One region of the Streptomyces sp. RLA123 genome, then DNA from elsewhere that is predicted to be linked to it. Evidence: riboswitches for the same ligand, from Rfam matches in the RefSeq annotation. Region 1 holds a riboswitch; the other holds the start of a gene.
What was found. Region 1 has a riboswitch for S-adenosylmethionine ahead of thrC (threonine synthase). Riboswitches for the same ligand answer to the same signal wherever they lie in the genome.
Positions count from the first base shown of each region.

Region 2: it holds a riboswitch for S-adenosylmethionine, as region 1 does, so the genes downstream of both, RV983_RS26315 (aminotransferase class V-fold PLP-dependent enzyme) here and thrC (threonine synthase) in region 1, are expected to answer to the same signal.

Region 1 is NZ_JBWDOR010000003.1:4,552,425-4,567,197, forward strand. Features, by position in the region: gene RV983_RS20745 (alpha,alpha-trehalose-phosphate synthase (UDP-forming)) at 5-1,465, opposite strand; gene RV983_RS20750 (glucosyl-3-phosphoglycerate synthase) at 1,765-2,736, opposite strand; SAM riboswitch class I at 2,905-3,032, shown strand; gene thrC (threonine synthase) at 3,051-4,343, shown strand; gene RV983_RS20760 (ubiquitin-like small modifier protein 1) at 4,394-4,672, shown strand; gene RV983_RS20765 (cold-shock protein) at 5,099-5,305, shown strand; gene groL (chaperonin GroEL) at 5,692-7,314, shown strand; gene RV983_RS20775 (P-loop nucleotide/nucleoside kinase family protein) at 7,410-7,913, shown strand; gene RV983_RS20780 (copper homeostasis protein CutC) at 7,980-8,687, opposite strand; gene RV983_RS20785 (HD domain-containing protein) at 8,739-9,425, shown strand; gene RV983_RS20790 (maleylpyruvate isomerase family mycothiol-dependent enzyme) at 9,467-10,078, shown strand; gene RV983_RS20795 (VOC family protein) at 10,218-10,574, shown strand; gene RV983_RS20800 (ATP-binding cassette domain-containing protein) at 10,680-13,067, shown strand; gene RV983_RS20805 (DUF4031 domain-containing protein) at 13,485-13,766, opposite strand; gene RV983_RS20810 (hypothetical protein) at 13,769-14,164, opposite strand; gene RV983_RS20815 (MurR/RpiR family transcriptional regulator) at 14,249-14,773, shown strand, end outside.
Region 2 is NZ_JBWDOR010000003.1:5,763,677-5,778,449, forward strand. Features, by position in the region: gene qcrC (cytochrome bc1 complex diheme cytochrome c subunit) at 1-326, shown strand, start outside; gene qcrA (cytochrome bc1 complex Rieske iron-sulfur subunit) at 323-1,375, shown strand; gene qcrB (cytochrome bc1 complex cytochrome b subunit) at 1,372-3,009, shown strand; gene trpD (anthranilate phosphoribosyltransferase) at 3,147-4,211, shown strand; SAM riboswitch class IV at 4,373-4,489, shown strand; gene RV983_RS26315 (aminotransferase class V-fold PLP-dependent enzyme) at 4,645-5,976, shown strand; gene RV983_RS26320 (Lrp/AsnC family transcriptional regulator) at 6,005-6,286, opposite strand; gene RV983_RS26325 (rhomboid family intramembrane serine protease) at 6,283-7,062, opposite strand; gene RV983_RS26330 (hypothetical protein) at 7,178-7,426, shown strand; gene RV983_RS26335 (NYN domain-containing protein) at 7,516-8,919, shown strand; gene RV983_RS26340 (C40 family peptidase) at 9,236-10,261, shown strand; gene RV983_RS26345 (C40 family peptidase) at 10,409-11,461, shown strand; gene RV983_RS26350 (hypothetical protein) at 11,514-12,683, shown strand; gene RV983_RS26355 (M48 family metalloprotease) at 12,680-13,765, shown strand; gene RV983_RS26360 (glycosyltransferase 87 family protein) at 13,781-14,773, opposite strand, start outside.

The DNA of each region.
Region 1 (14,773 bases):
GGAATCAGTCCAGGGCGCGCAGCTGGTCCAGGAACCAGCGCTGCGGCGGCAGCGCGGTCGCCGCGGCCGCCAGCCGCTTGGTGGCCTCGGCGCGTTCCCCGTGGGAGACCGACAGCGCCTGGTGCAGCGCGCGGGCGGTGGCCAGGATGTCGTAGGGGTTGACCACGATGGCGTCGTCGCCCAGCTCCTCGTAGGCACCCGCCTCGCGGGACAGCACCAGGGCGACGCCGTCGTCGGTGACGACCGGGATCTCCTTGGCCACCAGGTTCATGCCGTCGCGGATCGGGTTGACCAGGGCCACGTCGGCCAGCCGGTACGCCGCGAGCGAGCGCGCGAAGTCGTCCTTGACGTGTAGGATCACCGGCTCCCAGCCCGGGGTGCCGAACTCCTCGTTGATCTCCTCGGCCAGGTCGGAGACCTCGTCGGTGTACTCGCGGTAGATCGCCAGATCGGTGCGCGAGGGGTAGGCGAACGCGACGTGCACCACGCGGCCCTGCCACTCCGGACGGTCGCGCAGCAGCTGCGCGTACGCCAGCAGGCCGCGCACGATGTTCTTCGACAGCTCGGTGCGGTCCACGCGCACGATGACCTTGCGGTCCGGTCCGCCCACGGCCTCCCGGAGCGCCGCCAGCCGCTCCTCCACGTCGGGGCGGTGCGCCCGCTCCCGCAGGAAGTCCGCGTCCGCCCCCAGCCCGTGCACCCCGATCCGGGTGGTGCGGCCCCGGTACGTCACCGACAGCGCGTCCTCGTCCCGGTTCACCGACGCGCCGAGCACGTCCGCGCAGCATGCGGCGAACGCCTCCGCCCAGCGCCGGGTCAGGAACGCCGCCCGGTCCGCGCCCAGAATGCCGCTGAGCACCTCGGCCGCCACGTCGTCCGGCAGCAGCCGGTAGTAGTCCGGCGGCGCCCACGGCGTGTGCGAGAAGTGGCCGATCCGCAGGTCGGGGCGGCGCGAGCGGAGCATCTGCGGCACCAGCGTCAGGTGGTAGTCCTGCACCAGGACGGCCGCGCCCTCCCCGGCCTCCTCCGCCAGCGCGTCCGCGAAAGCGCTGTTGTACGCCACGTACGCGGCCCACTGCTCGCGGAAGTCCTCGTCGAAGATCGGCTCCAGCGGCGTCTGGAAGAGCAGGTGGTGGACGAACCACAGCACGGAGTTCGCGATCCCGTTGTACGCGGAGGCGAACGTGTCCGCCGGGATGTCCAGCATGCGCACCCGCTGGTCGCCGGTGTCCTCCGCGGCCAGCCGCCCGCTCCCGTCCGGGGTGCGCAGCACCGCCGCGCGATCGCCGTCGCCGAGCGCGGCGCACACCCATACGGCGTCCGTGTCCGGCCCGATCGCGCTCAGCCCCGACACGAGACCGCCGCCTCCGCGGCGGGACTCCAGCGTCCCGTTCTCCCGGAGGCTGTACGAGACGGGCCCGCGATTGGACGCCACCAGAACCCGCGCGCCATGCGATGCGACCATGCGGCCAGCCTAGCCACGCATCCCCACCCGCAAACGTGTGCGCTACGCCACCCGGGCGTCCCGCCCCACCCCGCCAGCGGCGCGGGGAACTGCGCGCTCAGCCCCAACGCACCGGCAGCGTGCTCTGAAGGGGCGCGGGGACTGCGCGCTCAGCCCCAACGCACCGGCAGCGTGCCCTGAAGGGGCGCGGGGAACTGCGCGATCAGCCACAACGCACCCGCACCCGAACAAGCACCCGCACCCGGACAAGCACCCGCACCCGGACAAGCACCCGCACAACGCACCCGCACAGCGGCGCGTCACGCAACGTCGCGGCGCCGCACGTACTCCGGGATCGTGATCATGGGCGGCCGCTCCTCCGTCGTGACCTCGTGGACGCTCGGCTCGAAGCCCCCGTCCTCGGTGCGGTGGAACTGCGTGAGGACGGGCCGCACCAGGTGCCCCCGCGCCAGACGCGTCTGCGCGGTGCGGTAGATCGTCGCGGCCATGCGCCCGAGCGCCTGCCCGTCCTGGTGCCGATGGTGCCGCACGCCGACGTCGACCTGCGCGAGCGCGTCGAGCCCGGCCGCGCTGAGCGCGTCGATGAGAATCCCCAGCTCGACGCCGTACCCCACGGGAAACGGCAGCCGCTCCAGCAGCGACCGGCGCGCCGCGTACTCGCCGCCGAGGGGCTGCACGAAGCCCGCGAGCTGCGGCCAGTGCAGATTGAGCAGCGGCCGGGCGACCAGTTCCGTGACCCGTCCGCCGCCCCCCGGATCCACCGTGCCGCCGGACTCCAGGGGCCGGTCGTACATCGCCTTGACCAGCTGGAGGTCCGGGTCCGTGAGCAGCGGCCCGACGATCCCTGAGACGAAGCGCGCGTCGAACTCCCGCAGGTCGGCGTCGACGAAGCAGACGATCTCGCCGCGCGTCGCGAGCAGCGAGCGCCACAGCACCTCGCCCTTGCCGGGCACGGCCGGCAGCCGCGGCAGGATCGCGTCGCGGTGGACCACCGTCGCGCCCGCCTCCGCGGCGACCGCGGCGGTCCGGTCCGTGGAGCCCGAGTCCAGCACGAGGAGCTCGTCGACCAGCGGCACGGCCCCGGACATCAGCTCGCGGCGGATCTCCGCGACGATCGCCCCGACCGTGGCCTCCTCGTCGAGCGCGGGCAGCACCACGCTCACCGTCCCGCGCGGGCCCGCGGCCCGCTTCGCGGCGAGGAGCTGCGACAGCGGGCGGCGCTCGGCCGTCCAGGACCGCCGCCGCAGCCAGCCGGCTACCTCGTCCAGCACTGCGTTGCTCCGTTTCTGCCCCTCTTCGGCTCGTCTCGAAGGACGGACGGGCTGTGACCAGGGTCGAGGTCGTCGGTTACAGTCGTGAACACGAGGCATGACCATGGTATGTCCGCGATGATCGCGCCCCGTACGACAAATGCTCGGGCCCTGGGCCCGGTGCCATACCGCTCATCCAGAGGGGCAGAGGGAACGGCCCGTTGAAGCCCCGGCAACCCTCCCGCCGACCGCGAGGTCCAGGTGGGGAAGGTGCCAATTCCGTCTCGTGGCGAGATTCGCCGCGAGGAAGATGAGGAGAAAGGGCCTCGCCTGACATGGCTGCGCAGACTGTTGTCACCGACGTCGCGTCCACGAATTCCCCCTTCGGACCCGCTTCCGCACTGTCCTGCCGCGAGTGCGGCGAACGTTTCCCGCTGAGTCCGGTCTTCGCGTGCGAGAGCTGTTTCGGGCCGCTCGAAGTGGCCTATGACCTCCCCGCCGGCGATGCCGAGACGCTCCGCAAGCGGATCGAGTCCGGGCCGAACAACATCTGGCGCTACGCGCCGCTGCTGCCCGTCCCCGCCGACGTGGCCTCCAAGCCCAACCTGAACCCCGGGTTCACCAAGCTCGTCAAGGCCGACAACCTCGCCCGCGAGCTGGGCATCACCGGCGGCCTGCACATCAAGGACGACTCCGGCAACCCCACGCACTCCTTCAAGGACCGCGTCGTCGCCATCGCCCTGGAGGCCGCCCGCACCTTCGGCCTCACCACGCTGTCCTGCTCCTCCACCGGCAACCTCGCGGGCGCGGTCGGCGCCGCGGCGGCCCGCGCCGGCTTCCGGTCCTGCGTCTTCATCCCGCACGACCTGGAGGAGGGCAAGGTCGTCATGGCCGCCGTCTACGGCGGCGAACTGGTCGGCATCGAGGGCAACTACGACGACGTCAACCGCTTCTGCAGCGAACTGATCGGCGACCCGATCGGCGAGGGCTGGGGCTTCGTCAACGTCAACCTCCGCCCCTACTACGGCGAGGGCTCCAAGACGCTCGCGTACGAGATCTGCGAGCAGCTCGGCTGGCGTCTGCCGGACAACCTCGTCATCCCGATCGCCTCCGGCTCCCAGCTGACGAAGATCGACAAGGGACTGCAGGAGCTGATCAAGCTCGGTCTGGTGGAGGACAAGCCGTACCGCATCTACGGCGCCCAGGCCGAGGGGTGCTCCCCGGTCTCCACCGCCTACAAGGCCGGGCAGGACGTCGTGCGCCCGCAGAAGCCGAACACCATCGCCAAGTCGCTCGCCATCGGCAACCCGGCGGACGGCCCCTATGTGCTGGACATCGCCCGGCGCACCGGCGGCGCGGTCGAGGACGTCACCGACGAGCAGATCGTGGACGCCATCAAGCTGCTCGCCCGCACCGAGGGCATCTTCGCGGAGACGGCGGGCGGCGTGACCGTCGGCGTTCTGAAGAAGCTGATCGAGAGCGGGCAGTTGGACCCGGCCGCCGAGACGGTCGTCCTCAACACCGGTGACGGACTCAAGACCCTGGACGCCGTCGCCGCGACCTCCCGCCCCACGGCCACCATCCGCCCGAGCCTCGACGCGTTCCGCGCCGCCGGCCTGGCCGGCTGACGCCGTCCGCCGATCGCCGACCGTCCCGATACGAAGGTGAACCCCGCATCATGAGCGCGAACGTCCGCATCCCCACCATCCTCCGCCCCTACACCGGCGGCCGGGCCGAGGTCCCCGCCGACGGCGGCACGCTGGCCGAGGTCATCGAGTCGCTGGAGAAGGACCACCCCGGCATCTCGGCCCGTGTCCTGGACGACACGGGCAAGCTGCGCCGCTTCGTGAACGTCTATGTCAACGACGACGACGTGCGCTTCTCGGAGGGCCTTCAGACCGTCGTGGCCGAGGGCGCGTCCGTCTCCATCATCCCGGCGGTCGCCGGGGGCTGTTGAGCCGTCTGCGCCGCGGAACGCACAGGGGTGCCGGGAGTTGCTCCCGGCACCCCTGTGTGCGTGAGAGGTAGTTGAAGGGCTGTACAGTTACTTCGGAGGCTCGCAACCCCCTGCAACGCTCTGCGTAAACCCTCTTTCCGCGGCGTCCTTGTCGACGATTTATCGCCAAATTCCCGCGATGATTGTCGTGTTGGCGACATATGTCCCGCCCGACTTGCCCCGGTTTATTGGCCGTTGGAGCCGTTCTTCCCTTTTTCCGTGCCCGGATTTCTCGTCGGATTGACCTGTTGCAGACAGCGTCCGTGCAGATACATTCAGCCGCGGTCGACGCGTTCCGGCGCACGCCCCCTTGGCTGTAGGGGGTGAGGTCTGACCCGGGTCCGCGAGGTGTGGGCCTGCGAAGGGCCGGCAATAGGGGAGTAAGGAATGGCTCAGGGCACCGTCAAGTGGTTCAACGCGGAGAAGGGCTACGGCTTCATCGCGGTCGACGGTGGTGCGGACGTCTTCGTGCACTACAGCGCGATACAGATGGACGGCTACCGCACCCTCGAGGAAGGTCAGCGGGTCGAGTTCGAGATCTCGCAGGGCCAGAAGGGGCCGCAGGCGGACATGGTCCGCCTCGCTGCCGGCTGACGCCGCGCATCGGCCACGGAGCGCTTCGTACGAACGCGCTCAAACGTACATGTCAAGGCCCGCCCTCTTAACGGGGGCGGGCCTTCGTCTGTCCTCCCGCCGTCGCCCGCCACCGTCCGCCCCCGGTGGCGGGCGGGTGGATCCCCGGTAGGCGGCGGGCGACCGGCCGAGCGGCTTGCACTCTCCTAGGGCGAGTGCTAATCATTGGCGTTAGCACTCTGACGTTGAGAGTGACAAAGGACCGAGTGGGTGAGGCCCGTTCGACCGTCGGAAAGGAACCGGCGGGAGGGGGGCCGTCCGTCGCGGGCGCCGGCGCGGTCCTGGAGTAATCCTTCCCCGCAGCCGTGTGCCGCGAGGGGACCCCAAGTCCGGGAGGACCACTTCACATGGCCAAGATCATCGCGTTCAACGAGGAGGCACGGCGCGGTCTCGAGCGCGGGATGAACCAGCTCGCCGACGCCGTCAAGGTCACCCTCGGCCCCAAGGGCCGTAACGTCGTCCTCGAGAAGAAGTGGGGCGCCCCCACGATCACCAACGATGGTGTGTCCATCGCCAAGGAGATCGAGCTCGAGGACCCGTACGAGAAGATCGGCGCCGAGCTGGTCAAGGAGGTCGCGAAGAAGACGGACGACGTCGCCGGTGACGGCACGACGACCGCGACCGTCCTCGCCCAGGCGCTGGTCCGCGAGGGCCTGCGCAACGTGGCCGCGGGTGCGAACCCGATGGCCCTGAAGCGTGGCATCGAGGCGGCCGTCGAGGCCGTTTCCGCCGCCCTGCTCGAGCAGGCGAAGGATGTGGAGACCAAGGAGCAGATCGCCTCCACCGCCTCCATCTCCGCCGCTGACCCCCAGATCGGCGAGCTCATCGCCGAGGCGATGGACAAGGTCGGCAAGGAAGGCGTCATCACCGTCGAGGAGTCCCAGACCTTCGGTCTGGAGCTGGAGCTCACCGAGGGTATGCGCTTCGACAAGGGCTACATCTCGGCGTACTTCGCCACCGACCTGGAGCGTATGGAGACCGTCTTCGACGACCCGTACCTCCTGATCGTCAACTCCAAGATCTCCGCGGTCAAGGACCTGCTCCCGCTGCTCGAGAAGGTCATGCAGAGCGGCAAGGCCCTGCTGATCATCGCCGAGGACGTGGACGGCGAGGCCCTGTCGACCCTGGTCGTCAACAAGATCCGTGGCACCTTCAAGTCCGTGGCCGTCAAGGCCCCGGGCTTCGGCGACCGCCGCAAGGCCATGCTCCAGGACATCGCCATCCTCACCGGTGGCACCGTGGTGTCCGAGGAGGTCGGCCTCAAGCTGGAGAACGCCGGTCTGGAGCTGCTGGGCCGCGCCCGCAAGGTCGTCGTCACCAAGGACGAGACCACCATCGTGGACGGCTCCGGCGACGCCGACCAGATCCAGGGCCGGGTCAACCAGATCCGTGCCGAGATCGAGAACAGCGACTCGGACTACGACCGCGAGAAGCTCCAGGAGCGTCTCGCCAAGCTGGCCGGCGGCGTGGCCGTCATCAAGGCCGGCGCGGCCACCGAGGTCGAGCTCAAGGAGCGCAAGCACCGCATCGAGGACGCGGTGCGCAACGCCAAGGCCGCCGTCGAGGAGGGCATCGTCGCCGGTGGTGGCGTGGCTCTGCTCCAGGCGTCCAACGTCTTCGAGAAGCTCGAGCTCGAAGGCGACGAGGCCACCGGTGCGACGATCGTGAAGCTGGCCCTGGAGGCCCCGCTGAAGCAGATCGCGGTCAACGCCGGCCTCGAGGGCGGCGTCGTGGTGGAGAAGGTCCGCAACCTCACCCCGGGTCACGGCCTCAACGCCGCGACCGGTGAGTACGTCGACCTGATCGCCGAGGGCATCATCGACCCGGCCAAGGTGACGCGCTCCGCGCTGCAGAACGCGGCCTCCATCGCCGCGCTCTTCCTCACCACCGAGGCCGTCATCGCCGACAAGCCGGAGAAGGCTTCGGCCCCGGCCGGCGGCGGCATGCCGGGCGGTGACATGGACTTCTGATCCCGCGAGGGTTCAGCGGTACACGATCGAGGGCGGCACCCCGTGCGGGGTGCCGCCCTCGGGCGTTCCCGGGACCGCCCGGCTAGCCTGGCTCCGTGACGCAGCGAATGGGCACCGTGGTTCTCATGTGCGGCCTCCCGGGAGCGGGCAAGACCACCTACGCGATGGAACTGGTGCGTCGCGGATACGCGCGGCTCTCCATCGACGAGGCGGTCTGGCGGCGACTCGGGCAGCGCGATGCCGGCCGGGTACTGGAGGCGGAGGCGTTCGACCGCCTCAAGGAAGAGGTCCGCAGCGAGCAGCGGCAGGAGCTGGTCGAACTGATGCTGACGGGGCGGGACGTGGTGGTGGACTACAGCTTCTGGAGCCGCGCCGCACGTGATGACTACAAGACCCTGATCGAGCGGTACGGCTGCCGGTGGGAGCTGGTCCACCTCAAGGCCGACCGGGCCACGCTGGAACAGCGTCTCAAGCTCCGGAACGGCGAGGAGGGCGCCAACTCCGTCACCGTGGACGAGACGCTGCTCCTCCGCTATCTGACCGACTTCGAGGAACCGAGGGGCGAGGGCGAGCAGGTGCTCACGCAGGGACCGGCCTGAGGGCGCGGCGTGCCCGGGCCGCGTGTGTGGACGGGTTCGGTCACGGTGCCTGCGGCGGCCGGAGCGCTAGCCGACGGCGACCGGGGCGTCGAGCAGGTCGCGCCAGGTCCGCACGGCGGCCGCGTCGACGGGGCCCGCCCAGCCGCCGGGGCGGACCGCGCCGCCGACGTGGAAGGCGTCGATGCCCACGGCGAGCAGCCGGGGCAGGTGCTCGGCGCGCAGGCCGCCGCCGACCATCAGCTGCGGATCACCGGGCACGCCCTCGGCGGCCTCCGCGATCAGGACGTCCAGGCCGGTGTCGACGCCACGGGCCGATCCCGCCGTGAGGTACGTGTCGTGCCCGGGCAGTCCGCGCAGCGCCGCGCGCAGCGCCGTACGGTCCGCGCAGTGGTCGATCGCGCGGTGGAAGGTCCAGCGCGCGTCCGGGCCCACGGCGTCGGCCAGCAGCCGCACCGCCCGCAGGTCGGGGCCGCCGCCGGCGTCGAGGAAGCCGAGCACGAACTCGTCGGCGCCCTCCATGCGCAGGGCCGCCGCCGCGGCGCACAGCGCGTCGACCTCCTGGGCGTCGCCCGCCCCGAAGTCGGCCCGGCCGCGCAGCATCACGCGCACCGGTACGTCCGCGGCGGCCCGCACGGCCGCGAAGACCTCCCGGCGCGGAGTGAGTCCGTCGGCGGACATGTCGGTGACCAGTTCGAGGCGGTCCGCGCCCCCCGCCTGGGCCGCGCGGGCGTCGTCGGCGTCGAGCGCGATCACTTCGAAAATTGGTCTAGACATATATTCAGGATCCCACACGCCTCCGCTCGCCCGCGACCCCCGTGCTCCACAATGGCCCACATGGCCGCCACCGATCCCGAGCTGCTGACGCACTGGAGCGCGCTGCTGCGCCGCTGCCAGACCGAGTCCGTCGACCCGACGCCCTACGGCGAGGACCTGCTCGCCCGCTGGGCCGAGCCGCAGCGCCGCTACCACACCACCGACCACCTGGCCGCGGTGCTGGTCCACGTCGACTCCCTGGCCGAGTACGCCGAGGACATCGACGCGGTGCTGCTCGCCGCCTGGTTCCATGACGCCGTCTACCGCCCCGACCGCTCGGAGAACGAGGAGCGCAGCGCCCGCCTCGCCGAACGCGCGCTGCCCGAGGCTGCCGTCCTCGACACCATCACCGCCGAGGTCGCCCGCCTGGTCCGGCTCACCGTCACCCACCACCCCGGCGACGGCGACCGCAACGGCCAAGTGCTGTGCGACGCCGACCTCGCGGTCCTGGCCGGCGACCCTGTCGCGTACGCCGCCTACGCCGCGGCGGTCCGCGACGAGTACGGCTTCGTCCCCGACGACGCCTTCCGCGCCGGCCGCGCCGGCGTGCTGCGCCAGCTCCTCGCGCTGCCGCGGCTGTTCCGCACCACCATCGGCTACGAGCGGTGGGAGGACACGGCCCGCCGCAACCTCACCACCGAACTGGAACTGCTGCTCTCCGCCGATGACTCCGCGCCGCAAGACCGGTCTGCCCCTTGAGACATGCCGTTCCCCGCACCCACCGGAAGGGCGGAACCGCCATGACGGACGACGCCGTACTGCGCTCCGCGATCACCGCCGCGTATCTCTCCCTCGCCGACCTGCTCGACGGGGCGGGCACGGAGCGGTGGGACACCCCCTCGCTCTGCGAGGGCTGGAGGGTGCGCGAGGTCGTCGCCCACATGACCATGGCGGCGCGCTGGACCGAAGAGGAGTTCATGGCCGAACTGCGTTCCTGCGACTACGACTTCACCCGGCTGTCCAACTCCGTCGCCGGCCGCGACGCGGCGCTGCCGGAGGACTCCCTCGTCGCCGGGCTGCGCTCGCCGGTCATGCACCACTGGACCCCGCCGGGCGGCGGGGTCCGCGGCGCCCTCAACCACGTGGTGATCCACGGCCTCGACATCACCGTGCCGCTCGGCGCGGAACGCGGCGCCCCGGAGCCCGCCGTCGTCGCCGTCCTGGACGATCTGACGTACGGCGGCGGCCACGCCCACTTCGCGGTGGCGATCGACGGCCGCTCGCTGCGCGCCACCGACCTGGACTGGTCCTACGGCTCCGGCCCCGCGCTGCGCGGCGAGGCCGGCGACCTGGCGTCCGCGCTGTGCGGGCGCAGGCTCCCCGCGGGGCGGCTCCAGGGCGATCCCCTGTGACCGGCGCGGCGGGAGCGGCGGAGGAAACGGTCAGGATTCGAGAAGCCCCGGCCGCCGGTTCGCGGCTAGCGTGGCGGGCAGAGCGGTCGACGGCGGCATCGCCGCCGGTACGACCGGACCCACGACCTCAGGAGTGACCATGAGCGGCTCTTCCACCCAGGGCATCAAGACCGTGCTGCACCCCGTCTCCGACCTGGCGAAGGCCAAGGAGGTGTATGCCGCACTGCTCGGCACGGCGCCGCAGCACGACGGCGAGTACTACGTCGGTTTCGAGGCCGAGGGCCAGCACATCGGCCTGGTGCCGAACGGCGGACCGCAGGCCATGACCTCGCCGGTGACCTACTGGCACGTGGCGGACATCGAGGCGAAGCTCGCCGAGGTGACCGCCGCGGGCGGCACCGCGAAGGAGCCGGTGCACGACGTCGGCGGCGGTCGCCTGGTGGCCACCTTCACCGACCCCGACGGCAATGTCCTCGGGCTGCTCCAGGACAGCTGAGGCACCGGCCGGAAGCGAGGACAGGACGACCGGACGTACTGTTCGATGCCGGTGGGACACCCGCACCGACCCCGACACCGGCCCCGAGGGCCAGAGAGAGACACGATGAGCACGGACACGAGGACGGACCCGCGGTCGCCCGCGCTGCACGGTGCCGACAGCCACGATCTGATCCGCGTGCACGGCGCGCGTGTGAACAACCTCAAGGACGTCAGCGTCGAGATCCCGAAGCGCCGGCTGACGGTGTTCACCGGTGTCTCCGGCTCGGGCAAGAGCTCGCTCGTCTTCGGCACGGTCGCCGCGGAGTCGCAGCGGCTGATCAACGAGACCTACAGCTCCTTCGTGCAGGGCTTCATGCCGACGCTCGCCCGGCCCGAGGTCGACGTCCTCGAAGGGCTGACGACCGCGATCATCGTCGACCAGCAGCGGCTGGGTGCCGACCCCCGCTCCACGGTCGGCACCGCCACCGACGCCAACGCGATGCTGCGCATCCTCTTCAGCCGGCTCGGGCAGCCGCACATCGGCTCGCCGAACGCGTTCTCCTTCAACGTCGCCTCGGTCCGGGCGAGCGGTGCGATCACCGTCGAGCGCGGCGCCAAGAAGACGGTGAAGGCGACCTTCAACCGCCTCGGTGGCATGTGCCCGCGCTGCGAGGGCCGGGGCACGGTCACCGACATCGACCTGTCCCAGCTCTACGACGACGTCAAGTCGCTCAACGAGGGCGCGCTCACGGTCCCCGGCTACAGCATGGACGGCTGGTACGGCCGCATCTTCAAGGGCAGCGGCTTCTTCGACCCGGACAAGCCGATCCGCAAGTACACGAAGAAGGAACTGCACGACCTCCTCCACAAGGAGCCGACCAAGATCAAGGTCGAGGGGATCAACCTGACGTACGAGGGGCTGATCCCGAAGATCCAGAAGTCGATGCTCTCCAAGGACGTCGACGCGTTGCAGCCGCACGTCCGCGCGTTCGTGGAGCGGGCGATGACGTTCACCGTCTGCCCCGAGTGCGACGGGACCCGGCTGGGCGAGTCGGCCCGGTCCTCGAAGATCGGCGGGATCGGCATCGCCGACGCCTGCGCGATGCAGGTCAGCGACCTCGCAGAGTGGGTCCGGGGTCTGGACGAGCCGTCCGTCGCGCCCCTGCTGACGGCCCTGGTGGACACGTTCGACTCGTTCGCCGAGATCGGCCTCGGCTACCTCTCGCTGGACCGGCCGTCGGGCACCCTGTCGGGCGGCGAGGCGCAGCGCGTCAAGATGATCCGCCACCTCGGCTCCTCGCTCACCGACGTCACCTACGTCTTCGACGAGCCCACCGTCGGCCTGCACCCCCACGACATCCAGCGGATGAACGGCCTGCTGCTGCGGCTGCGCGACAAGGGCAACACGGTGCTCGTCGTGGAGCACAAGCCGGAGGTGATCGCGATCGCCGACCATGTCGTCGACCTCGGCCCCGGCGCCGGTACGGCGGGTGGCACCGTCTGCTTCGAGGGCACGGTCGACGGGCTGCGGGCGGCCGGCACGGTCACCGGCCGCCACTTCGACGACCGGGCCACCCTCAAGGAGAGCGTGCGCAAGCCCACCGGCACGCTGGAGATCCGCGGCGCGACGGCGCACAACCTGCACGACGTCGACGTCGACATCCCCCTCGGGGTACTGGCCGTCGTCACCGGCGTGGCAGGTTCCGGCAAGAGTTCGCTCGTGCACGGCTCGATCCCGCCCGGTGAGGGAGTGGTCTCGGTCGACCAGGGCGCCATCCGCGGCTCACGGCGCAGCAACCCGGCGACGTACACCGGGCTGCTCGACCCGATCCGCAAGGCCTTCGCGAAGGCCAACGGCGTGAAGCCCGCGCTGTTCAGCGCCAACTCCGAGGGCGCCTGCCCGGCCTGCAACGGCGCCGGCGTCATCTACACCGACCTGGCGATGATGGCCGGTGTCGCCACCCCCTGCGAGGAGTGCGAGGGCAAGCGGTTCCAGGCGGCGGTGCTGGAGTACCACCTCGGCGGCCGCGACATCAGCGAGGTGCTCGCGATGTCGGTGACCGAGGCGGAGGAGTTCTTCGGCGCGGGCGAGGCCCGCATCCCGGCCGCGCACGCCATCCTCGGCCGCCTCGCCGACGTCGGGCTCGGCTACCTCAGCCTCGGCCAGCCGCTCACCACGCTGTCGGGCGGTGAGCGGCAGCGCCTCAAGCTGGCCACGCACATGGCCGACAAGGGCGGTGTCTACGTACTCGACGAGCCGACCGCAGGGCTGCACCTCGCCGATGTCGAGCAGCTGCTCGGCCTGCTCGACCGGCTCGTGGACTCCGGCAAGTCGGTCATCGTGGTCGAGCACCACCAGGCGGTCATGGCACACGCAGACTGGATCATCGACCTCGGCCCGGGCGCGGGCCACGACGGCGGCCGCGTCGTCTTCGAGGGCACCCCCGCGGACCTCGTCGCCTCCCGCCCCACCCTCACCGGCACCCACCTCGCCCAATACGTCGGCGCCTGACCCGCAGGTGCGTGCCCCGTAGGGGCGCGGGGAACTGCGCGACCAGCACGAGGTACCCGCACTTGGGATACGGCCCTGGTGTGGTTGCGTGCCCCGTAGGGGCGCGGGGAACTGCGCGTTCAGCCACGGCGCGCCCGCACCTGGGAAACAGACCCGGCGCGGGCGCGCACCGTGAAGGGGCCGCGGGCACGCGGATGCGTGCCCCGTAGGGGCGCGGGGAACTGCGCGTTCAGCCACGAGGTACCCGCACTTGGGACACGGCCCTGGTGTGGTTGCGTGCCCCGTAGGGGCGCGGGGAACTGCGCGACCAGCCACGGCGCGCCCGCACCTGGGAAACAGACCCGGCGCGGGCGCGCACCGTGAAGGGGCCGCGGGGAACGCGCGACCAGCCCCACAGACCCGGGCCAGAAGCAGAACCTACGCCCCCGCGTCCGAAGGACGCCGCCGCTTCGGCCTGCGCAGCCCCGCCTCCGTGAGCCTGCGCAGCAGCTCCTTGCTGCCGACCTCGAACGCCCCCGCGGCCACCGCGGAGGCGTACCGCTCGCTGGGCAGGTCGTAGTGGTCGCCGTCGAAGGCCCGCCGGGGGGAGCCGATGGCCGCGGCGAAGGCGTGCAGCTCCTCGTAGGAGGCGTCGCTGACCAGGTGCGACCACAGCCGGCCGTGGCCCGGCCAGGTCGGCGGGTCGATGTAGAGGGCCACGGTCAGCGGGCCCCGCCCATCGCGGCGGCCAGCGAGCCGACGGGGGCCACGGCCTCGCCCAGTGATTCGCAGACCCAGTGCGGGTCGGGGCCGAGCTCGGGTTCGACGTCCAGGGCGTGCGGGTCCTCGCAGCGCGGGCACAGCGGCCACCGCCCCATCCGTTCCAGCAGCGCGTCCTTGACGTCCTGGGCGACCAGGCCCACGACGAACGCGGCGCCGTCCGGCCACTGCTCCACCCACCACCGGCGCTGCGCGACGGTGTCCTCGACGAGGGAGACGATCCCGGCGTCGGTCACGTCGGTGGCGGTGAGGTCGGCGAGGATGAGCGCTCGCGCTCCGTGCAGCGCGGCTTCCAGTGCGGCGGGGGCGCCCGGGGCACCGGGGACGTCGGGATCCATGCCCCCTATTGTCGCCCAGCGGCCGTCCGTACGTTCTTGACGCCGTTCGATGGCGAAAATAGCTTTCGCGGTGTGGCCGAGAAGATGAAGGAAAGTTTCAGCACCGGGGGGCTGGCCGCCAAGGTCAGGACCCTGGCCCCCTCCATGACCCGCTCCATGCAGCGCGTCGCGGAGGCCGTCGTCGCCGATCCGGGGGGCTGCTCCCGGCTCACCGTGACCGCGCTGGCCGTCCGCACCGGGACCAGCGAGGCCACGGTGGTCCGCACGGCACGGCTGCTCGGCTACTCCGGCTACCGCGATCTGCGGCTCGCCCTGGCCGCGTTCGCCGCCCGCGAGGAGGCAGGCGGCCGGCCCTCCGTCACCCCGGACATCGCTGTGGGCGACCCGCTCTCCGAGGTCGTCGCCAAGCTCGCGGAGGACGAGCAGCGCTGCCTCGCCGACACCGCCGCACAACTGGACGTCGCCCAGCTGGAGGCCGCGGTCGGCGCGCTGGCCGCCGCCCGCCGCATCGACGTCTACGGGATAGGGGCCTCCAGCCTGGTCGCCCAGGACCTCGTGCAGAAGCTGCTGCGCATCGGCCTCATCGCGCACGCGCTCGCCGATCCCCAC
Region 2 (14,773 bases), 1.2 Mb from region 1:
AGGGCAAGGGTGGCGCCCTGACGAACGGCAAGTACGCCCCGTCGCTCTCGGGCGTGAGCAACAAGCACATGTACGAGGCCATGCTCACCGGCCCGCAGAACATGCCGTCGTTCCCCAACAGCACGATGCCCGAGCAGAACAAGCGCGACATCATCGCCTACCTGAACGCCGTCAACGGCGACAAGGCGCCGAGCCCCGGCGGTATGTCGCTGGGCAGCCTCGGCCCGGTCACCGAGGGCCTGTTCGGCTGGATCTTCGGTCTCGGCGCTCTGATCGTCTGTGCGTGCTGGATCGGCGCCCACACCACCAAGGCCAAGAAGTCATGAGTCAGGACATGTCAGAAGAGAACCTGCCTGAGCGTTCGGCTCACGGCGCCGGCGAAGTCAGCCGCGCGGATGAGCACCCGTTCGCGGACCCGGGCCTGCCCGCGCACCTCCCGCGCCGCCAGGACATCGACGAGAAGGCTGCGAAGTCTTCCGAGCGCACCGTGGCGCTGCTGTTCACGGTCTCGATGATCGCCACGCTCGGCTTCATCGCGAGCTTCGTCGTCCTCCCGATCGACAAGATCGTCTACGTCTGGCCGCTGGGTCACGTCAGTGCGCTCAACTTCGCGCTGGGCATGACGCTGGGTGTCTCCCTCTTCGCCATCGGCGCCGGCGCGGTCCACTGGGCCCGCACCCTGATGGACGACACCGAGCGCCCGGCCGACCGGCACCCGATCGAGGCCGACACCGAGACCCGGGCCCAGGTGATGCGGGACTTCGGCGACGGCGCGCGAGAGAGCCAGCTCGGCCGCCGCAAGCTGATCCGCAACACGCTGTTCGGTGCGCTCACCCTGGTCCCGCTGTCCGGCGTCATGCTGCTGCGCGACCTCGGCCCGCTGCCGGAGGAGAAGCTCCGCCACACCCTGTGGGCCAAGGGCAAGCTGCTGGTGAACCAGAACACCAACCAGCCGCTGCGTCCCGAGGACGTCGCCGTCGGTTCCCTGACCTTCGCCGTGCCCCAGGGGCTGGAGGAGGACCAGGAGGACTTCCAGGAGCAGATCGCCAAGTCGGCGCTGATGATCGTCCGGATCGAGCCGGAGGACATCAAGGACAAGCGAGCGCGTGACTGGGCGCACCAGGGCATCCTCGCCTACTCCAAGATCTGCACCCACGTCGGCTGCCCGATCAGCCTGTACGAGCAGCAGACGCACCACGTGCTCTGCCCCTGCCACCAGTCGACGTTCGACCTGTCCGACGGTGCCCGGGTGATCTTCGGTCCGGCAGGCCACGCCCTGCCGCAGCTGCGGATCAGCGTGAACGACGAGGGCTACCTCGAGGCGCTCGGCGACTTCGAAGAGCCCGTGGGCCCTGCCTTCTGGGAGCGAGGATGACTACCAACGAGAGCGCGAGCGCCAAGCCGCGCGGCAAGGCGCCCGCCGGCGAGCGGGTCGCCGACTGGGCCGACGGCCGGCTGGGTATCTACAGCCTGGCCAAGGCCAACATGCGGAAGATCTTCCCGGACCACTGGTCCTTCATGCTGGGCGAGATCTCCCTCTACAGCTTCATCATCGTCATCCTGACCGGTGTCTACCTGACGCTGTTCTTCCACCCGGCGATGAACGAGGTCGTCTACGACGGCTCGTACACCCCGCTGCAGGGCATCAGGATGTCCGAGGCGTACGCGTCGACGCTGCACATCAGCTTCGACGTGCGCGGCGGTCTGCTGGTCCGGCAGATCCACCACTGGGCGGCCATCGTCTTCGTGGCCGCGATGCTCGTGCACATGATGCGCGTCTTCTTCACCGGCGCCTTCCGCAAGCCGCGCGAGGTCAACTGGCTGTTCGGCTTCCTGCTGCTGTTCCTCGGCATGTTCGACGGCTTCATGGGCTACTCGCTGCCGGACGACCTGCTGTCGGGCACCGGTATCCGCTTCATGGAGGGCGCGGTCCTGTCCGTGCCGATCGTCGGCACGTACTTGTCGTTCTTCCTCTTCGGCGGGGAGTTCCCCGGGCACGACATCGTGCCGCGGTTCTACACGATCCACGTGCTGCTGATCCCGGGCATCATGGCGGGCCTGCTGGTGGCCCACCTGATCCTGGTCTTCTACCACAAGCACACGCAGTTCCCGGGTCCCGGCAAGTCCGAGAAGAACGTGGTCGGCATGCCGCTGCTGCCGGTCTACACCGCGAAGGCGGGCGGCTTCTTCTTCCTGGTCTTCGGTGTCATCGCGGCCATGTCCGCGCTGGTGTCCGTCAACCCGGTCTGGGCGTACGGCCCGTACCGTCCGGACCAGGTGTCGACCGACGCCCAGCCCGACTGGTACATGGGCTTCTCCGAGGGCCTGATCCGCATCATGCCGGGCTGGGAGATCAGCCTGTGGGGACACACCCTCGTCCTGGGTGTGTTCATCCCGCTGGTGATCTTCCCGATGGTCCTGGGCTTCATCGGCGTCTACCCGTTCCTGGAGTCGTGGGTCACCGGTGACAAGCGCGAGCACCACCTGCTCGACCGCCCGCGCAACCGCCCGGTCCGCACCGGCATCGGCGCGGCCTGGATCAGCCTGTACCTGATCCTGCTGGTCGGTGGTGGCAACGACCTCTTCGCCACCCGCTTCCATCTGTCGATCAACGCGATCACCTGGGTGGTCCGGATCTCCTTCTTCGTGCTGCCGGTGCTGGTCTTCTTCGTCACGAAGCGGATCTGCCTGGGCCTCCAGAGGCGCGACCGCGACAACGTGCTGCACGGTCGTGAGACCGGCATCATCAAGCGGCTGCCGCACGGCGAGTTCATCGAGATCCACGAGCCGCTGGACCAGTCCAAGCTGTTCACGCTCACCTCGCACGAGCAGCCGGTGCCGCTGGCCGGCGGCCCGGAGACGGACGAGAACGGCGTGGAGAAGAAGGTCGGCCTCACCACGCGAGTGCGCGCGATGCTGTCGCGCGGCTACTACGGCGAGGGGACGCAGATCCCCAAGCCGTCGGCCGAGGAGTACGAGGAGATCACGAGCGGCCACGGCCACCACTGATCCCGAACGCTGTGCCACCGGGCGGGGCCCTGTTCGTCGGAGTTCATCCGATGGACGGGGCCCTTTCCCGTTCCCCGCCGCCGATAGGCTGGGGCCGAACCCATCCATTGCACGTCAGACCACCCGGAGTGTGGACCGTGAGCGTTGTGAACCCCGCTGGAGGCGACACCGCGGCGGGTCGCTCCTGGCCGGAGATCCTGGGAGCCCTGCTGGCGGGACAGGACCTGAGCACCGCGGAGACGGCCTGGGCGATGGACCGCATCATGAGCGGCGGGGCGTCCGACGCCCAGATCGCCGGATTCATGGTGGCCCTGCGGGCCAAGGGCGAGACCGTCGACGAGGTCACCGGTCTCGTCGAGGCGATGTACGCGCACGCGCAGCCGCTCGACATCCCCGGGCCGGCCGTCGACATCGTGGGCACCGGCGGCGACCGGGCCAGGACCGTCAACATCTCGACGATGTCCGCCATCGTCATCGCCGGGACCGGGACCAAGGTCGTCAAGCACGGCAACCGGGCGGCCAGCAGCGCCAGCGGCGCCTCCGACGTGCTGGAGAAGCTGGGCATCAACCTGGACCTGTCGCCCGACCGTGTCGCCCGGGTGGCCGAGGAGACCGGCATCACCTTCTGCTTCGCGGCCAGGTTCCATCCCGCGATGCGCTACGTCGCCTCGGCGCGGCGCGACCTGGGGGTCCCGACCTCCTTCAACATCCTCGGCCCGCTGACCAATCCGGCCCGCGTCGGGGCGTCGGCGGTCGGCTGCTTCGACACCCGGATGGCCGGTCTGATCGCGGGAGTGCTGGCGCGGCGCGGCTCCTCCGCGCTGGTGTTCCGCGGCGACGACGGACTGGACGAGCTGACGGTCACGTCCACCTCCCAGGTGTGGATCGTGCGTGACGGGGCCGTGGAACAGGTTCCCTTCGACCCGCGCGACGTCGGTATCGAGCTGGCCCCGATCGAGGCGCTGCGGGGCGCCGACGCGGCCTACAACGCCGATGTGGCGCGCCGGCTGCTGGCCGGTGAGACCGGGCCGGTGCGCGACGCCGTCCTGCTGAACTCCGCCGCCGCGCTGGTGGCGCTGGAGTCCGGGGCGGGCGCCTTGGAGGAGCGGATCGCCGCGGGAATGGCACGGGCGGCAGAGTCCATCGACTCGGGTACGGCGGCGAAGACGCTGGAGCGGTGGGCGGCGGCCACGAACGCGTAACCGCGGGGACGTTCGCGCGGAAGGGCCGGGGCCGCTCGCCCCGGCCCTTTCGCGTCCCCGTCGCGGCCACCGTGCGAGGTGCGCCGGGGGCAGCGGTCCGCGATGTCCGGGATGCGGACCGCGGCTTGCGGCGCCGGCCGGCTGTGGCAGGATGCTGCGCAGGTCACGAGTGACAGCGACACGGCCCCGGCCCGCTGTCCGGCAACCCTCCTTCCGTGGCGGGGTGCCCCGGGTGATGACCAGGCCGCAGGCAGCGAGGTCTGCGGCAAGCGCGGTCATGAGGAGTTCTTCCGTGAGCAAGCGAATGCGCTAGGGCCCGAAGGCCCTATTCCCCCCTCCCCGGGCGCGCCCTGCGTGCCGTCCGGCATTCCGAGGGCTTTCCCGTCGAACCCTGACGCCCTGTCGCTTCCCCCTGCCCACAGGAGAATTCGCCATGTCCGTGCGCCCTGCCGAGACCGTCCGCACCACCCCGCTCCCCGTCCTCGGCCGCGATGTCCTCGTCCCGCTCGTCACGGGCGGCGAGGTCGGCTACGCCGCCCTCGACTACGCCGCGAGCGCGCCCGCGCTGCAGCGGGTCTGGGACGACGTGGCCGCCTACGCGCCCTACTACGGCAGCGTCCACCGGGGCGCGGGGTACCTGTCGCAGCTGTCGACCGACCTGTTCGAGCAGAGCCGCGCGGAGGTGGCCGCCTTCCTGGGCTGCCGGGTGGACGACCAGGTGGTCTTCACCCGGTCGACCACGGACTCGCTCAATCTGCTGGCGTCCGTCGTGCCGGACGGGACCCGGGTCTTCGTCTTCGAGACCGAGCACCACGCCTCGCTGCTACCCTGGCGGGACGGCGATGTCACCTATCTGAGCGCGCCGCGGACCCCCGCGGAGGCCGTGGCCGTGCTGGAGCGCGCGCTGGCCGCGCGCGAGCCGTACGGTCCGGCGCTGGTCTGTGTGACGGGTGCGTCCAATGTGACCGGTGAGCTCTGGCCGGTGCGCGAGCTGGCGGCGGCGGCCCACGCGCACGGCGCGCGCATCGTGGTCGACGCGGCCCAGCTCGCGCCGCACCACCCCGTCGACGTGGCCGCGCTCGACGTGGACTGGGTCGCCTTCTCCGGGCACAAGCTCTACGCGCCGTTCGGCTCCGGCGTCCTGGCCGGCCGCGCCGACTGGCTCCGCGAGGCCGAGCCCTACCTCGCGGGCGGCGGCGCCTCACGGCGCGTGGCCCGCCGCGCCGACGGCGGCGTCGAGGTGGACTGGCACACCACGGAGGCCCGCCACGAGGCCGGCTCGCCCAACGTCATCGGCGTGTACGCCATCGCCTCCGCCTGTCGGGCCCTGCGCGAGGCGGGCTTCGACGGCCTCGTCGAGCGCGAGCAGGCGCTGGTCGCCCGCGTGCGCGAGGGGCTGGCGGGAATCCCGCAGGTGCGGGTGCTGTCCCTCTTCGGCGAGGACGCCCCCCGAGTGGGCGTCCTGTCCTTCGTGGTCGACGGCTGGAACAGCTCCCACTTCGCCGCCGCCCTGTCCGCCGAGTACGGCATCGGCGTCCGCGACGGGCTGTTCTGCGCCCATCCCCTCGTCCGCACGCTGCTGGGCGACCACACCGAACCGGGCGACTGCGGGGGCGAATCCACCCTCAACGCGGTCCGCGTCTCCTTCGGCGCGGGCACCCCCGACGAGCACGTCGACCGCTTCCTCGCCGCCGTCGCCACCCTCGTCACCGACGGCGCCCAGTGGCGCTACCGCACGGAGAACGGCCGCTGCGTCCCCGCGTAGCGACGCGCCGGAGGAGCGCCGGCGGGGCCTAGGAGTCGAGGCCGAGGGCGAACGCGGCCTCGAGGTCGTGCTGGGAGTACGTGCGGAAGGCCACGTGCGTGTCGGTGGCCTCGACGCCGGGGATCTTGCTGATGCGGCCGGGGATGACGTCCGCGAGCTGGTCGTGCTGGGCGACCCGGACCATGGCGACCAGGTCGTAGGTGCCGGTGACGGAGTAGACCTCGCTGACGCTGTCGAGCGCCGCGATGGACTGCGCGATCTCGGGGATCCGGTCGACGCTGGTCTTGATGAGCACGATCGCGGTGATCACGGCTGTAGGTCTCCTTGGGTCGCCCTGGGTGCGGGCTCAAGCTTAGGCCTTGCCCGGTAGCAGCCCCATGCGCACAGGAAGCCGAAGAGGAAGCCGGTGATGTGCGCCAGGTACGCCACGCCCGGACCGGACTGCTGGGCCTGTCCGGCGAGGGACTGGAGCACGAACCAGAAGACGAGCACCATCCACGCCGGGAAGCGCAGCGGCAGAAAGAAGAGGAAGGGGAAGAGGCTCGTCACGCGCGCCCGGGGATAGAGGTACAGATACGCGCCGAGGACACCGGAGATGGCGCCGGACGCGCCGACCAGTGCCTGGGTGGACGTGGTGTGCGCCAGGGCGTAGCCGTAGGTGGCCAGGTAGCCGCACACCACGTAGAAGACGAGGTAGCGCAGCCGGCCCATGCGGTTCTCGACGTTGTCGCCGAAGACATAGAAGAACAGCATGTTGCCCAGCAGGTGAACCCAACTCCCGTGCACGAACAGCGCCGTGAGCACCGACACGAAGGGCGACCGCCCGATGTCAGCCGGCGGGGGGCATCCGGTCGGCATCACGACCGACGCGGCGGCCACGTGCCCGTGCCAGAGCTCCGCGGGGATGACACCCCACCGGGCGAAGTACGAGGCCTGGGCGCACGCGAGTTCATGGCCGGTGCCGTACACGGGGTTGAGCCCCGAGGCCGGGCCGATGAGGAAGACCGCCACGCAGAGCCCGATCAGGGCGTACGTCACCACCGGTCTGCGGCGGACAGGGTTCTCGTCGTACACCGGGATGACCATGGATCGATCATGACGGACCGGGCGCAACCGTCACAGGACGCCTCGCCGCAGCGCCGGATCCCGCCGAGGCCGTAGGGTGACCGGAACGCAAACGCGCGACCTAGGAGCAGACCCGATGACGGTTCCCCTGCCGACCTCCACGACCCGGTGGCGCTGCACCCTCTGCGGAAACCTGACCCGGTTCGACGTCACGCGCTCCAGCAGGGTCGTCGAGTACGTGCACCTGGACCTGGCCGGGGAGCCCAGGGTGGAGGAGCGCGAGGTGCTGAGCGAGACCGTCGAGTCGGTGCGCTGCCGCTGGTGCAACGCCGTGGACCGGGTCGAGCTGGTGGACCGTCCCGACGCGGCGGCTGCGCAGGCCTGACCGCCGCCGGGGACAATGGAGGGGCGCGGCGCGACCTGAGGAGTCGGGGGAGGCCGGGGAGGCGCCGAAGAACTGGACAGGAGTGACTGGTGGACCGGACCGACGGTAATCCGGGCCACGGCGACGAGGCGGCCGGGCCCGCGGCTCCGGCTGCCCCGGACGGCTCGGCCGCGCCCGAGGCCCTCGACCGCCCGTTGCCCGAGGGCGTGCGCCATCGCGTGGTCTCGCTGGCGGCCGACGCCTTCGGCGGGCTGACCCTGGGCGAGCTGCCCGCGGTGCTGCGCCCGTATGCCCGGTTCACCCCGACTCGCCGCGCCAAGTTCGCGGCCACCGCCATGGCCACCGCCCTGGAGGGCGATCCCGCCTTCCGGCAGCGGGTCGCCGGACGGCTGCGCGAGGCGGAGCCCGATCTGTGCAAGGCGCTGGACGCCGGCACCCCGCCGCCGGCCGTGGATCCGCTGGACGTGGCCGCGGCCGCCTATCTGCTGCGGCCCGCGGGCTGGGCGAAGCTGGTCGCCGCCGCCGGTGAGGAGGCGCAGCGCGCCAGCGCCGAACGGGCCGGCGAGGAGGTGCTGCGCGAACTGCGGCAGCTGAAGGCGGAACTCGACGAGGTGCGGGCGCATGCCCGCACCGAGGCCGTCCGGTCCCGTTCCGACCTCGACGCGGCCCGCAAGGAGGCGGAGGCGCTCCAGCGCAAACTGCGCAGCGCCGGCAGCGATGTGAAGCGCGCCGAGGCGGCGCTGCGCAAGGTCGAGGCCGAACTGGACGAGGCGCGGTCGTCCGCCGCGGCGGACAAGGCGGCCGCGGACGGCGAGGCGCGCCGGCTGCGGGCCCGGCTGGCCGAGGCGGAGTCGGCGGTCGAGGCCGGCCGCCGGGCGGCGCGCGAGGGCCGCACTGTGGAGGACATGCGGCTGCGACTGCTGCTCGACACCGTGCTGGACGCCGCGTCCGGACTGCGCCGGGAGTTGGCGCTGCCGCCGCGCGACACCCTGGGCGTACGCCCGGCCGACACCGTGGACGCGGTGGCGCCGGGGGCGATCAGCCCGAAGGACATCGCGCGCCGCGCACTGTCGGAGGACGACCCCGCGCTGCTGGACCAGTTGCTCGCGCTGCCGCAGGCCCATCTGGTCATCGACGGCTACAACGTCACGAAGACCGGTTATCCCGCCCTGCCGTTGGAGAAGCAGCGGCTGCGGCTGCTGGGCGGCCTGGCGGTGCTGGCCGCGCAGAGCGGCGCCGAGGTCACCTGTGTCTTCGACGGCGCGGACCTGGACGTGCCGGTGCTGCTCGCCCCGCCGCGCGGGGTGCGGGTGCTGTTCAGCAAGGCCGGTGAGACGGCCGATGAGTTGATCCGGCGTCTGGTTCGGGCGGAACCTCCCGGTCGTCCGATTGTGGTGGTTTCGTCCGACCGTGAGGTCGCGGACGGGGTGGCCCGCGCCGGCGCCCGCCCGGTCGCATCCATCTTGTTGCTCAAGCGACTTGCCCGGGTGTGACCTGGAGCACACCGTGGGGCGGGTGGGGTCGTTTTTCGGAGCTCTGTGTCAACTCGCCATCACTACGCGTGTGATGTGTGTAAAGAAAACGCGAGTGAAAGACTTTTTTCCTTCAGAGATTTGATCCGATCACGAGATGGTCACTAGGGTCAGGCCTCGAACCTCTGCGCAGTCGATCACCCAATCGGGGTGGCGGCGGAGGTCCCGCCGATCCGAAGTGGCGTGCGTACGACGGGGGACGCCGACGCTCGGGGCCGGGGAACCGTGGTTCCCGATGCACGCGGCAGGCGGCTGGAGGAAGAAGGAGCTCGCCCGAGTGGCGTCCCACCGTCGTCCCAAGCAGACCAGTCGCGCACGTGTCACTGTGCTCACCGCGACCGCCGCCGCAGCCGTGGCGCTCTCCGCCCAGGCCGCCCAGGCCGCTCCTGCCAAGCAGTCCGTCAAGAGCGTCAAGGCCAAGGTCGACGCTCTGTACGAGCAGACCGAGCAGGCGACCGAGAAGCTCAACGGCGCGACGGAGAAGCAGGACAAGCTGCAGAAGCAGGTCGAGGTCATCCAGGACGAGGTCGCCCGCCAGCAGGGCGACCTGAACGACCTGCAGGACGACCTCGGCACCCTCGCCAGCGCCCAGTACCGCAGCGGCGGCATCGACCCGACGCTGCAGCTCTTCCTCTCCGCGGACCCGGACAGCTACCTCGACAAGGCGTCCACCCTCGACCAGGTGAGCACCAAGCAGGCCGAGTCGCTCCGTCAGATCGCGGAGAAGAAGCGCACGCTCAACCAGCAGAAGGCCGAGGCGGCGGGCAAGCTCTCCGAGCTCGACCAGACCCGCACCGAGCTGCGCAAGAAGAAGAAGGAAGTCCAGGGCAAGCTGGCGGAGACGCAGCGGCTGCTCAACTCGCTGAACGCCGCTGAGCGCGCCGCGCTCGCCGCCGAGGACGCGCGCTCCAGCCGCAGCAACGAGCGCGTCGACCTGGGCAACGACACCGCGGCCTCCGGCCGCGCCGCCGCCGCCCTCGCGGCCGCCACGAGCAAGCGGGGTGCGCCGTACGTCTACGGCGCCACCGGCCCGAGCTCCTTCGACTGCTCCGGCCTCACCTCCTGGGCCTACGCCCAGGCCGGTGTCTCCATACCCCGGACCTCCCAGGCCCAGGCCAACGCCGGCACCCGCTTGTCGATGAGCCAGCTGATGCCCGGCGACCTGGTCATCTTCTACGGCGACCAGCACCACGTCGCGCTCTACGCGGGCAACGGCATGGTCCTGCACGCGCCGCGCACCGGCACGGTCGTCCGCTACGAGTCGATCAACAACATGCCGTTCCAGTTCGGCGTCCGCATCTGATCGCATCCGAGCGGCCCGGTTGAACCTATCGGGTGATCTCGTACGGTGACGGCCGGGCGGTGACCTGCACAAGTGGCGCACCGCCCGGCCTTCGTGCGTCCCGGGGTCTTTGAACTCCGCGTGCACGGCTGACTACTGTCGGTCGACGTGCCTTCACATCGACGCATTCCGCAGCCGGGCCAGGGCCCCCGTACCGCACGGGTCACGGTCCTGACCGCCGCTGCCGCCACCGCCGCCGCGGTGGCGGGTGCCGCCTCCGCGGCGAGCGCGCAGGCCCGGCCCGCGGAGACCGCGACCGACGTGGCCACCCGCATCGACCACCTCTACGAGCAGGCCGAGCGGGCGACCGAGCAGTTCAACGCGGCCAAGGAGCGCTCGGAGCAGCTGCGCGGCCAGGTGGAGGTCCTCCAGGACCGCGCCGCGCGCGGCCAGGAGCGGGTCAACGGGCTCCGCGACGACCTCGGCATGCTCGCCGGCGCCCAGTACCGCAGCGGGGGAGTGGACCCCACGCTCGCCCTGCTGCTCTCCCCGGATCCCCGCACCTACCTCGACCGGGCCGCCACCGTCGACCGGATCAGCAGCCGCGGCGACGCCCGGCTCGGCGAACTGCGCGACGCCCAGCGGGTGCTGGACCAGGAGCGGACCCAGGCGGCCGGCCGGCTGGTGGAGCTGGAGCGGGCCCGGACCATGCTCAACGCCCGCAAGCAGACGGTGCAGCGCAAACTGATGGCCGCCGCGCGCCTGGTCAACTCCCTCACCGACGAGGAGCGGGCACGGCTCGCCTCGCGCCTCGAGCAGCGTGCCTCCCGGTCAGGACGGCTGATCGACATCCCGGACCTCGCGGCGTCCTCCGCACGCGCCGCCGCCGCCGTGTCGGCCGTGCGCTCCGTCGTCGGCGCCCCCTACGCCTGGGGCAGCACCGGCCCCGGCGCCTTCGACTGCTCCGGGCTCATGGTCTGGGCGTACCGGCAGGCCGGTGTCGGACTGCCGCGCACCTCCCAGGCACAGATGCACGCCGGGCGGCAGGTGCCGCTCAGCCAGGCACGCCCCGGCGATCTGGTCGTCTACCGGGGCGACGCCGGCCATGTCGGCATGTACGTCGGGAGCGGCCAGGTCGTGCACGCCCCCTACCCCGGGGCGCGCGTGCGCTACGACCCGATCGGCATGATGCCGGTCGCGGCGGTGACCCGGCCCGCGTGAGCCGATCCGCGGGGCGCGAGCCGCGCGACCGCGGGACCGTACGATCGGCGGCGTGGCCCGTATACGTCGTCCTCTCGTCCGTCCCGCCGCCGCCGCGCTGTGCTGCGCGGCGGTGCTGGCCGGCTGCGGGCCCATCGGCGCGTCCGGCGACCGCCCGGACCGGACGGCCGTGCAGCGGCTGCTGGACCGGCGGGCGACGGCACTGCTGGACCGGGACGAGCGGGCCTACCTCGCCGGGGCCGTGCCCTCCCGCCGGGCCGCCGAACGGCAGGTCTTCCGCAATCTGAAGGACGTGCCGCTGGCCTCCTGGTCGTACCGGGTGATCTCGGTGGACGGCGGCGACCGGCCGGCCGCCCGCGTCGAACTGGACTACCGCGTCAAGGGGTACGACAGCGCGTCCGTCGCCTCGCAGGAGTCGGTGCGGCTGGGAAAGGGGGGCGACGGGCGGTGGCGTGTCGCCGCCGAGGGCGCGGACGGCGACCAGTTGTGGGAGCAGGGCCCGGTGCGGGTGGTGCGCGGCACGCACAGCCTCGTCCTCGGCACCGTCGGCACCGCCTCGCTGCGGTCGTACGCCGCCGACGCCGACCGGGCGGTCCCCGCCGTGCTGCGGGCCTGGGGGACACGCGGCTGGAGCGGCAGGATCGTCGTCGAGGTCCCCGCGTCGCTGCGGAGCATGGGCGCACTGCTCGGCGCCCCGCCCGACGCCTACCAGGGCATCGCCGCCGTCACCACGGGCGAGGCCGGCGGCCCCGCCTCGCACGCCCCCGGCGGCCGCGTCATCGTCAACCCCGAGGCCTTCGGGGAGTTGTCCGCCTTCGGCCGCCGCGTCGTGCTCACCCACGAGGCCACCCATGTCGCGACCCGCTCCGCCACGGCCCCCGGTACCCCGCTCTGGCTCTCCGAGGGCTTCGCCGACTGGGTCGCCTACCGCGGCACCGGCCGCTCCGCCCCGGCCATCGCCCCCGAACTCGCCCGTGACGTCGCCGCGGGCCGGACGCCCCGGGCCCTCCCCTCCGACGCGGACTTCGGGACACGGGCCGCCGGGCTCGCGCAGGCCTATGAGGGCGCGTGGCTGGCCTGCCGGTTCATCGCGGAGGAATGGGGCGACGCCCGGCTCGTCGCCCTGTACCGTGCCGGTGCGGACACGCGCCGTGTGCTGGGGATCGGCACGGACGATCTCACCGAGCGCTGGCGCGCCTACGTCGAGCGGGAGTTGGGATGACCGAGGACTTCAGCCCCGCCGAGACCGAACGCGGCAGGGCGCTGCGCCGGGCCCAGCTGCCGCCCCTGCTGGGGGGCCGCCTCGCCGGTCTCGCCCTCCTGCTCGTCCTCGGCCTCACCCCAGCGGGGGCCGCACTGACCGGGGTGTTCGGCGGCGCGTGGGGGCTGCGCGTCCTGGCCGGCGGGCTGCTCCTGGTCCTGCTCCGGCAGGCGGTCACGCTGCCCTTCTCCGCCCGGGTGCGGGTGGTGCGCCACCGCTACGGCCTGGTCACCCAGGGCTGGGGCGGCTGGACGGCCGACGTCCTGCGCGGCCTGCTGGTCTCCGTGCCGCTCGTCCTCGCCGCCCTGTACGGCTTCTACGGGCTCGGCTGGGCCTGGGCCGCGCTTGGCGCGGCCTGCGCGGCCGCTGCGCTGTCCTGGCTTGCCCCCGTCGTCCTGGAACCGCTCTTCAACCGCTTCCAACCCATGGACGCGGGGCCGTTGCGGGACGCGCTGCTGGCGCTGGCCGCGCGCGACGGCATCCCGGTGCGCGACGTCCTGGTCGCGGACGCCTCGCGGCGCACGACCGCCCTCAACGCGTATGTCTCCGGCTTCGGCCGGACCCGGCGCATCGTCGCCTACGACACCCTGGTGACGACCGCCCCGGCCCGCGAGGTGGAACTCGTCGTCGCCCACGAACTCGGCCACGTCAAGCACGGCGACGTCCTGCGCGGCACTCTCTTGGGCGCGCTGGGCGCGGCCGCGGGCGTCTGCGTCCTGGCCGCCTTCCTCTCCGCGGCCTCCCCCTACGCCGCCGACGACCCCCGCGGTCTCTTCCTGCTCGCCGCGGCGGCGGCCGTCGGCTCCGCCCTGGCCGGGCCCCTCGGGTGCGCCGTCAGCCGCCGCGCCGAGCGCCGCGCGGACCGGCACGCCCTCGAACTCACCGGCGACCCGGCCGAGTTCATCGCCATGCAACGGCGTCTCACCGTCGCCAACGTCTCCGACCCCGACCCGCCGCGCGCCCTCCACCTGCTCTTCGGCACCCACCCCACTCCCGTCCAGCGCATCGCCGCCGCCCGTAGGTTCGCGGCCGGCCCCGTCTGACCCGCCCCCGGGCGGTCACCAGGTGAGGAGTTTGCGGCCCTCGTCAGGTTCGGGTTCGGTCTCTGAGGCGGGACGGTCCGCGGGAGCGGCGGGGAAGGGGCCGGGGTCGCGGGCCGTGGCGGTCCACAGGCGGCGGCAGGCGACGAGGCAGGCGGCGACCAGCAGGCCGTTGCGGAGCACGAGCAGCGTGATGCCGAGCGGGGTGCTGGTGACGACGTCGCCGAAGTGGATCGGGAACTCGTAGAGGGTGGCGGCGGTGGCGACGACCACGAGCCCCGCGGGCAGGGCCATGACGCTCGCGCGCAGCGTGAGGCAGACGGCGGCCATGCCGATCAGCCAGATCATGTACTGGGGGCTGATGACCCGGCTGGTCGTGGTGAACAGCAGCACGGCGGTGAAGGCCGCGTCGAAGGGCGTCGCCCCGCCGAGCGCGCGGGCCCGCACCCGCCACAGCAGCAGCCACGCGAAGGCCGCGACGGTGAGGGTGAGCGCGATGTCGCTGACCAGGTCGACGTACGGGCCGAGGAACTCCACGGAGCCGTAGTTGAGCAGTACTTGGCCCTGCCAGCCGTGGTGCCGGGCGATGTGGAAGACCAGGGAGCCCAGCGACTCGACCTCGGTGCCGCGCTCGCCCTGGAACCGCAGGAAGGCGAAGGCCCCCGGCATCCACAGCCAGAAGCCCAGCGCGAGGACCCCCGCGCCGGCCACCGCGGCCGCCCACACCCGCCGGTCGCGTACCCCGGTCAGCAGCAGCACGGGCCAGACCTTGAGCATCGCGGCGAACGCGAGCAGGGCGCCGGCGACCTTGGGTCGCCGCACGGTCGCCAGCAGCGCCGCCACGGCCACGGCGGTGACCATCACGTCGTACCGGGCGTAGGCGGTCGGCCCCAGCAGCGGCACGCCGGCCACCCACACATAGGCGCCCGCCTGCCGGCGCCCCTCGCCGCGTGAGCCGCGCAGCAGCAGGGCGAAGGTGACGGCGTCGGCCGCGCAGGCGAGCCAGAAGAA